One region of the Thioalkalivibrio sp. AKL12 genome, then DNA from elsewhere that is predicted to be linked to it. Evidence: predicted binding sites of a transcription regulator. Region 1 holds the regulator's gene; each other region holds the start of a gene.
What was found. Region 1 encodes sigma-54, which starts transcription at its own class of promoters, with help from an activator protein. Its sites were predicted from a motif close to TGGCANGNTNCNTGCTT; they were not measured.
Positions count from the first base shown of each region.

Region 2: the regulator sigma-54 is predicted to act here: its motif matches at 1,192-1,208, upstream of D579_RS0101645 (TonB-dependent copper receptor).
Region 3: the regulator sigma-54 is predicted to act here: its motif matches at 1,220-1,236, upstream of D579_RS0107230 (PEP-CTERM sorting domain-containing protein).

Region 1 is NZ_KB898903.1:32,434-34,703, reverse strand. It holds gene lptB (LPS export ABC transporter ATP-binding protein) at 1-220, shown strand, start outside; gene D579_RS0111840 (RNA polymerase factor sigma-54) at 309-1,793, shown strand; gene hpf (ribosome hibernation-promoting factor, HPF/YfiA family) at 1,810-2,148, shown strand; gene D579_RS0111830 (PTS sugar transporter subunit IIA) at 2,152-2,270, shown strand, end outside.
Region 2 is NZ_KB898890.1:71,051-73,320, forward strand. It holds gene D579_RS0101640 (sigma-54-dependent Fis family transcriptional regulator) at 1-911, opposite strand, end outside; gene D579_RS0101645 (TonB-dependent copper receptor) at 1,245-2,270, shown strand, end outside.
Region 3 is NZ_KB898895.1:121,306-123,575, forward strand. It holds gene D579_RS0107225 (RND family transporter) at 1-848, shown strand, start outside; gene D579_RS0107230 (PEP-CTERM sorting domain-containing protein) at 1,325-2,270, shown strand, end outside.

The DNA.
Region 1 (2,270 bases):
CCCGATCTCGGTGGGCGACATCCAGGACGTGATTCGGCATCTCGCCCAGCGCGGCATCGGCGTACTGATCTCCGATCACAACGTGCGCGAGACCCTCGGCATCTGCCACAGGGCCTATATTCTGAGCGAGGGACGCCTGCTCGCCGCCGGTACACCGGACGAGCTGCTGGCCGATCCCCAGGTGCGCCGGGTCTATCTCGGCGAGAACTTCCGCCTGTGAAAGCGCCCCATATGCGGCCCGGTCGGTGCACAAACCACAAGGCAGGCTTTAAGATTCCATCAATGCCCACCCTCGCCCCGCATACCCGATGCTGAAACCCGGCCTGAATCTGCAGCTGGGTCAGACGCTGACCATGACCCCGCAACTGCAGCAGGCGATCCGCCTGTTGCAGCTGTCCACGCTCGAGCTCCAGGTGGAGATCCAGCAGGCGCTGGAGAGCAACCCCATGCTCGAACAGGTCGAGGACGAAGATGCCGAGGCCGACACCGAGCGCCTGAACCAGGACGGCGAGCTGGTGGAAGGCGATCGCATGGAGGCCACCACTACCAGCGACGACGTGATCCCCGAGGAACTGACGACCGACAGCCGCTGGGACGACATCTACGAGCCGGCCCCGACGCCCAACAAGGGCGTGGATGACCGCGACCCGCTGGAAAACACCAGCGACGACGACGGTGAGGGCCTGCAGGATCACCTGCTGTGGCAGCTGCATCTGAGCCATCTGACACCGCGCGACCAGCGCATCGGGGCGGCCCTGATCGACGCCATCAGCCCCGACGGCTATCTCGAGGGCGACCTCGACACCCTGGCCGAGACCATCAGCCGAGGCGAGGATGAATCCGTCGGCGTCGACGAGGTCGAGGCAGTGCTCCACTGGATTCAGCAGTGCGACCCGCTGGGGGTCGGCGCGCGCAACCTGCGGGAGTGCCTGGAGATCCAGCTACGCGAACTGGCCCCGGACGCCCCGGCCCGCGAGGCCGCACGGGCGATCCTGGAACACGGCATGGACAGCCTGGGCAAGCGCGACTACAAGGCCCTGCAGCGCCAGTCCGGCGTACGCGACCCGGACGAACTGGCCCGCGCACTGGATCTGATCCGCACCCTGAACCCGCGGCCCGGCGCACAGATCAGCTCCGCCACCTCGGAATACGTAGTCCCGGATGTCTACGTGCGCCACACCACCGAGGGCTGGCGCGTGGATCTAAACCCGGAGATCGCACCGCGCATCCGCATCAACGACCTCTACGCCGGCATGGTGCGCCAGGTCTCGGATGCCCGCGACAGCGCCTTTATGCGTGATCAGCTGCAGGAGGCACGCTGGTTCCTGAAGAGCCTGCACAGCCGCAACGACACCCTGCTGCGGGTCGCCGAGGCGATCGTCCACCGCCAGCAGGGCTTTCTCGAGCATGGCGACGTCGCGATGCAGCCATTGATCCTGCGCGACATTGCCGAGACCCTGGAGATGCACGAATCGACCATCTCGCGGGTTACCACGCAGAAATACATGCACACCCCGCGCGGGGTCTTCGAGTTCAAGTATTTCTTCTCCAGCCATGTCGGCACGAACGATGGCGGCGAGTGTTCCGCCACCGCCATCCGTGCCATGATTCGCGAATTGATTGGCGACGAACCCCCGAACAAGCCGCTCAGCGATGCCCGGCTCGCCCAGGTCCTGTCGGACCGGGGCATCAACGTAGCGCGCCGCACCGTGGCCAAGTACCGCGAGGCGATGCACATCCCTTCATCCAGCGAACGCCGGCAGATGGCCTCGATGCCCACCGGCAGCAAGTAACCAAGGAGTCCTGACCATGCAGATCAACCTGACCGGCCACCACGTGGACATCACCGACGCCCTGCGCGACTACGTCAACGAGAAATTCGCGAAGCTGGAGCGCCACTTCGACAAGGTCATCGACGTCCACGTCGTGCTGACCCACGAGAAGACCCGGAATCAGCACAACCAGGCCGAAGCGAATCTCCAGGTCAGCGGCAATCACATCCACGCCGAGGCCTCTCACGAGGACATGTATGCCGCGATCGACGCGCTGATCGACAAAGTCGACCGTCAACTGATCAAGCACAAGGAAAAGGTCAAGGACCACCACCGCGCCGAAGGTGCCCAGCGCAACCGCGAGCAGGCCTCCTGATCCATGACGATTGCCGAGTTGATCACCTCCGAGCGCATTGGCCTGCAACCCGAGTGCTCCAGCCAGAAACGGGCCCTGGAGGCCCTGGCGGACCTCCTCGCCGGCGGAGGTGACGGCACGGG
Region 2 (2,270 bases), on a different contig from region 1:
ATACGGTACAGCAGGGTGTCGCGGGTCAGGCCCAGCAGGCGCGCGGCGCGCGAGCGATTGCCGCGAGTCTGTTCCAGTGCCTGGCGGATCAGTTCCATCTCCACCCGTTCCAGACTCAGGCCGTCCGGAGGGATAATCCACGGCCCGCCCGCCTGACCCGGGGGTAGCTGCATCCAGTGGTCCGGGATGTCGCCCGGCGCCACCTGCTGGCCCGGCATGAAGATCACGCAGCGCTCCACTAGGTTCTTCAGCTCGCGGACATTGCCCGGCCATGGCCACTGGGCCAGCCACCTGCGCAGCGCTGGCGCAAAGGTCGGCGGCGTCAGTCCATGGTGGGCGGCCAGCGTGTTGCGAAAGTGCTCGGTGAGCAGCGGGATATCGCCCTGGCGCAGGCGCAGCGGCGGCATCTCCAGTGGCACCACCTGCAGGCGGTAATAGAGATCAGCGCGAAACTGTCCGGCACCGACCCACGCATGCAGGTCCTGATGGGTGGCGGCGATCACGCGCACGTCCACGTGTTCGGTCGTCCCCGCGCCCAGGGGTTGGCATTCCCCGGCCTCTAGGAACCGCAGCAGCTTGGCCTGCGCCCCAGCCGGCAGCTCGGCGATCTCGTCGAGGAATAACGTGCCCCCAGCCGCTTGCTGGACCAGCCCGGTCTGGTGGGAGTTGGCACCGGTAAAGGCCCCGCGCCGGTGGCCGAACAGCTCCGATTCGACCAGTTCTGCGGGCAGGGCCGCACAGTTCAACGTTACCAGCGGCCCGTCCGGGCGTCGGCTCTGCGCATGAATGCGCCGCGCCAGTCGCTCCTTGCCGGTACCACTTTCGCCGAGCACCAACACGGTGGCATCGGTGGCCGCCACCATGCTGACCTGGCGCAGCACGGCCTGCAGTTCCGGGGAATTGCCGATGATTTCAGCACCCGTCTGATCGGATCTGGTTTCTATCCCCACCGTCCGTACCTATTCAGCCAGCCGCCGTGGCCGGCAGTTCCTGTGGATTGCCTTCAATATAGCCTGCCTAACCCCGCGAGTACTGACAAACCAGATCGCTGGCGCATGTGCGATATCACCCGTGCCCTGTGGCAAATGCCACATGCGGGTGAACCCGTTTATAGCCCCTGCGGTTACCCATCTGCCAAAAAATCATGCCAATTCATAGCGCTGCATTCGATGGCCCGCCGCTTGACCGGTTTGGCCTGGCCCTTGCTCTGATGCCTTCGATATCACGACAAGGGAGAGGTAGTAATGCTGAATGTAACGCTGCGCCGCGCACTGGCTATGGTACTGGGTGCCAGTGTACCCATGTGGCCCAGTGCGTCGTTGGCCGATGGGACGTCCGAACCAGCGGCCGTCCTTTTGCCGCCGGTGGTGATCACCGCACCGGCAATGGAAGGGCCCGGCGTGGTCACCACCGACCCACGCCAGCCACGCCTGCCGTTGCCGGCACACGATGGAGGTTCGTACCTAGCGTCCATCCCCGGTTTCGCGGTCAGCCGCAAGGGTGGCACCAGCGGCGATCCGGAGTTGCGCGGTCTGGGTGGCTCGCGGCTGGCCATCCTGCTGGACGATGACCTAATCCTTGGCGGCTGCGGCGGACGCATGGATCCGCCCACCGCCTACGCATATCCGCAGGCCTTCGACCGCATTGAGGTGCGCAAGGGTCCCCAGACCGTGCGGTATGGCGCCAATCCCGCCGGCACGGTGCGTTTCGAGCGGGATGCCCCGGTGTTCGATGCCGACGGCGGTGTGACCGGTTTTGCCGGGATCACCGTCGGGCGCTTCGACCGTTTCGACCTGATCACCGATGTTGCCACTGGCAGCGAGCAGGGCTACATCCGCGGCATCGGCACCCTGTCCGATCAGGCCGATTACAAGGACGGCGACGGCAACACGGTGCACTCGCAGTACTCGCGCTGGAGCGGCACCGGGATCCTCGGCTGGCGGCCGGATGCCGACACCCTGGTGGAACTCACCCTCGACCGCTCGGATGCTGAGGCGGCCTACGACGACCGCGGCATGGACGGCACGCAGTTCGAGCGAACCGGCTACAGCCTAGCGCTGACGCGCGAGCGCATCACGCCGTGGTTGGATCAGGTCGAGGCCCGGGTGTTCTACAACGAGATCGACCATGTGATGGACAACTATAGCTTGCGCGAGCCGCCGAACATGCCAATGGTCAGCTACCCCGATCGCGTGACTACCGGCGCGCGCATCGCCGCCGATTTCGCCCTGCCGGGAGATATGCTCCTACACGCCGGAATCGAGCACCAG
Region 3 (2,270 bases), on a different contig from region 1:
ACTGGCTGGACCAGCGCCCCGAAGTCGACTACAGCCTGTCCCTGCCGGATCTGGTCGCGGAGATGCACTGGGCCTTCAACGAGGAAGACCCGGCATACCGGCGGATCCCGGACGACCCCAACCTGGTCGCCCAGTACCTGTTCATCTACGACGGCCGCGATCTGTTCGATGCCGTCGACCGGGACTTTGAACGCAGCCGCATCCTGCTCAATCTGAACGCCCACGGGGCCCGCGCCATCAACGTGCTGATGGACGACCTGCGCGCCCATCTGGACGCCAATCCGCCGGCCGACCTCGATTGGGACATGGCCGGCATGGCCCGACTGTTCGCGGACCAGGAGCGCCTGCTGATCGAGGGACAACTCCACAGCCTGTATGCCGTGGCCGCGATGATCACGCTGCTGATGCTGCTGATGTGGCGCTCGATCCCCCTGACCCTCCTCAGCATGATCCCCAACCTGGCACCGGTGGCGATGATCTTCGCCCTGATGGGCCTGCTGGGGATCTGGCTGGACATGGCCACGGCCATGATTGCCAGTGTCGCCATCGGGATCGCCGTGGACGACACCATCCACATCCTGCACAACTATCGCCAGCGCCGCGGGCGTGGCAGCCCGGTCGCCTGGGCCCTCGCCCGGAGCTTCCGCCGCAGCGGTCGCGCGATCACCGCCACCACGATCGTGCTGGTGGGTCAGTTCCTGCTGCTGGCCCTGTCCGACTTCCAGCCCACAGCCGCCTTTGGCTGGCTGACGGCCTTCGGGCTGATCGCGGCGCTGCTGTTCGACCTGCTGGTCCTCCCGGCCCTGCTGGTCGCCGGGCATCGGCTAACCCGCTCGCGCACGGCCTGACCCCAACCACCGTTGATCCCCGGTGGCCCACACTGGCTGCGCGGTCGCGATCGTCACGGTGCACACCCCTTCACAAAGCAAACCAGCCCACCGTCATTGGCCTCCACGGCAACGTATTCGACCGGTCTGTCGAGATGCTTTACAAGCAAAACAATCCACTCAAGCCATTGTTTTATCGAGAACTCCTCCCGAATCTCCGATTCCCGCCGTCCGCAAGGCCCCAAACATCCCCGACCGCCGTCGACCCCTTTTACAGTTCGGCTCGAGAAACCGCCCGACTGCAACGAAGATTCCGAACCGCCCCATCAGGACGTCTATTTATTTGCGCAAAATCCGATAGTTACAAGGGGGTCGGTATTGCGGTCGAAACCTGGCACGCGACCTGCTTTGTATTCAACCGAAAGCAACAGACAAGGCCACCAGGCCAAACCCCGGCGATGGTTGAATCGCTTTTGATTAAGCATCAGGAGAACCCCATGAACGCGAAAAAAGTACTTCTTGCTTCGCTCTGCGTCGGCATTTTCGCCGCAGGTGCGAGTACCGCGACAGCGGAGACGATCGACTTCGACATGAATCTCGACGCCACCGCGAACTACAGCGGCTCGGTCGAAAACGTCCGCCGGATCCAGTTCGACCTGAACACCCAGACCTTCCAGTACGTCCAGGACCCGGACAACCCCGCACAGGTAGGCGATGTCTTCTATGACCGCGGGTACGGCGATGCCACGGGCTACCGGACCTCGCTCGGCGGAGCTGCGCCTCGGACCGGGGACCGATTGGGCGAGGACTACTCCATGGGGCTCCTCTGGGATGAGCTCCGCGGCGTAATCACCGGCACCGATACCGTCGGCGGCAACTACGTGGTCAACGCCAACTACACCTCGGTGGGTACCGACAACTTCCAGCTGTTCATGTCCGATGTGACCCCCGGTTTCGGCCAGGACTATGAAGGGGCAGCGGCCCACTACAGCGCCGGCGAGCAGGTGATGGAACTCGCCCTGAAGTCCGGGAACAGCATCCTGGAGTTCGAAAGCGAGGGCGGGGCCTTCATCGAAGGGACCTTCACCTTCGAGTTCCAGGTGGTGGACGTACTGCCGGGCTTCTGGTTCACCCGCGACGGCATCGACTTCGCGGACCTGATCGAAGACGAGGACGGCGCCCCGACCTTCCAGGTCACGGCCTCTGCCAGCGCCGGCACCGTCCAGGATCCGGCTCCGGAGACCTTCTTCGGTGACGATGCCAACAACGTGTACGGCGACACCCAGGAAGGTCAGACCCTGTTCAGCGAAACCCAGTCCACCCACGATGGCAGCCTGCGCTTCGCAGTGCCGGAACCGGGTACCCTGGCGCTGATGGGGCTGTCCCTGCTGATCCTGGCGGGCTTCATCGGGGTCGGTGGCATCCGCCGCCGCTCCGCCAACG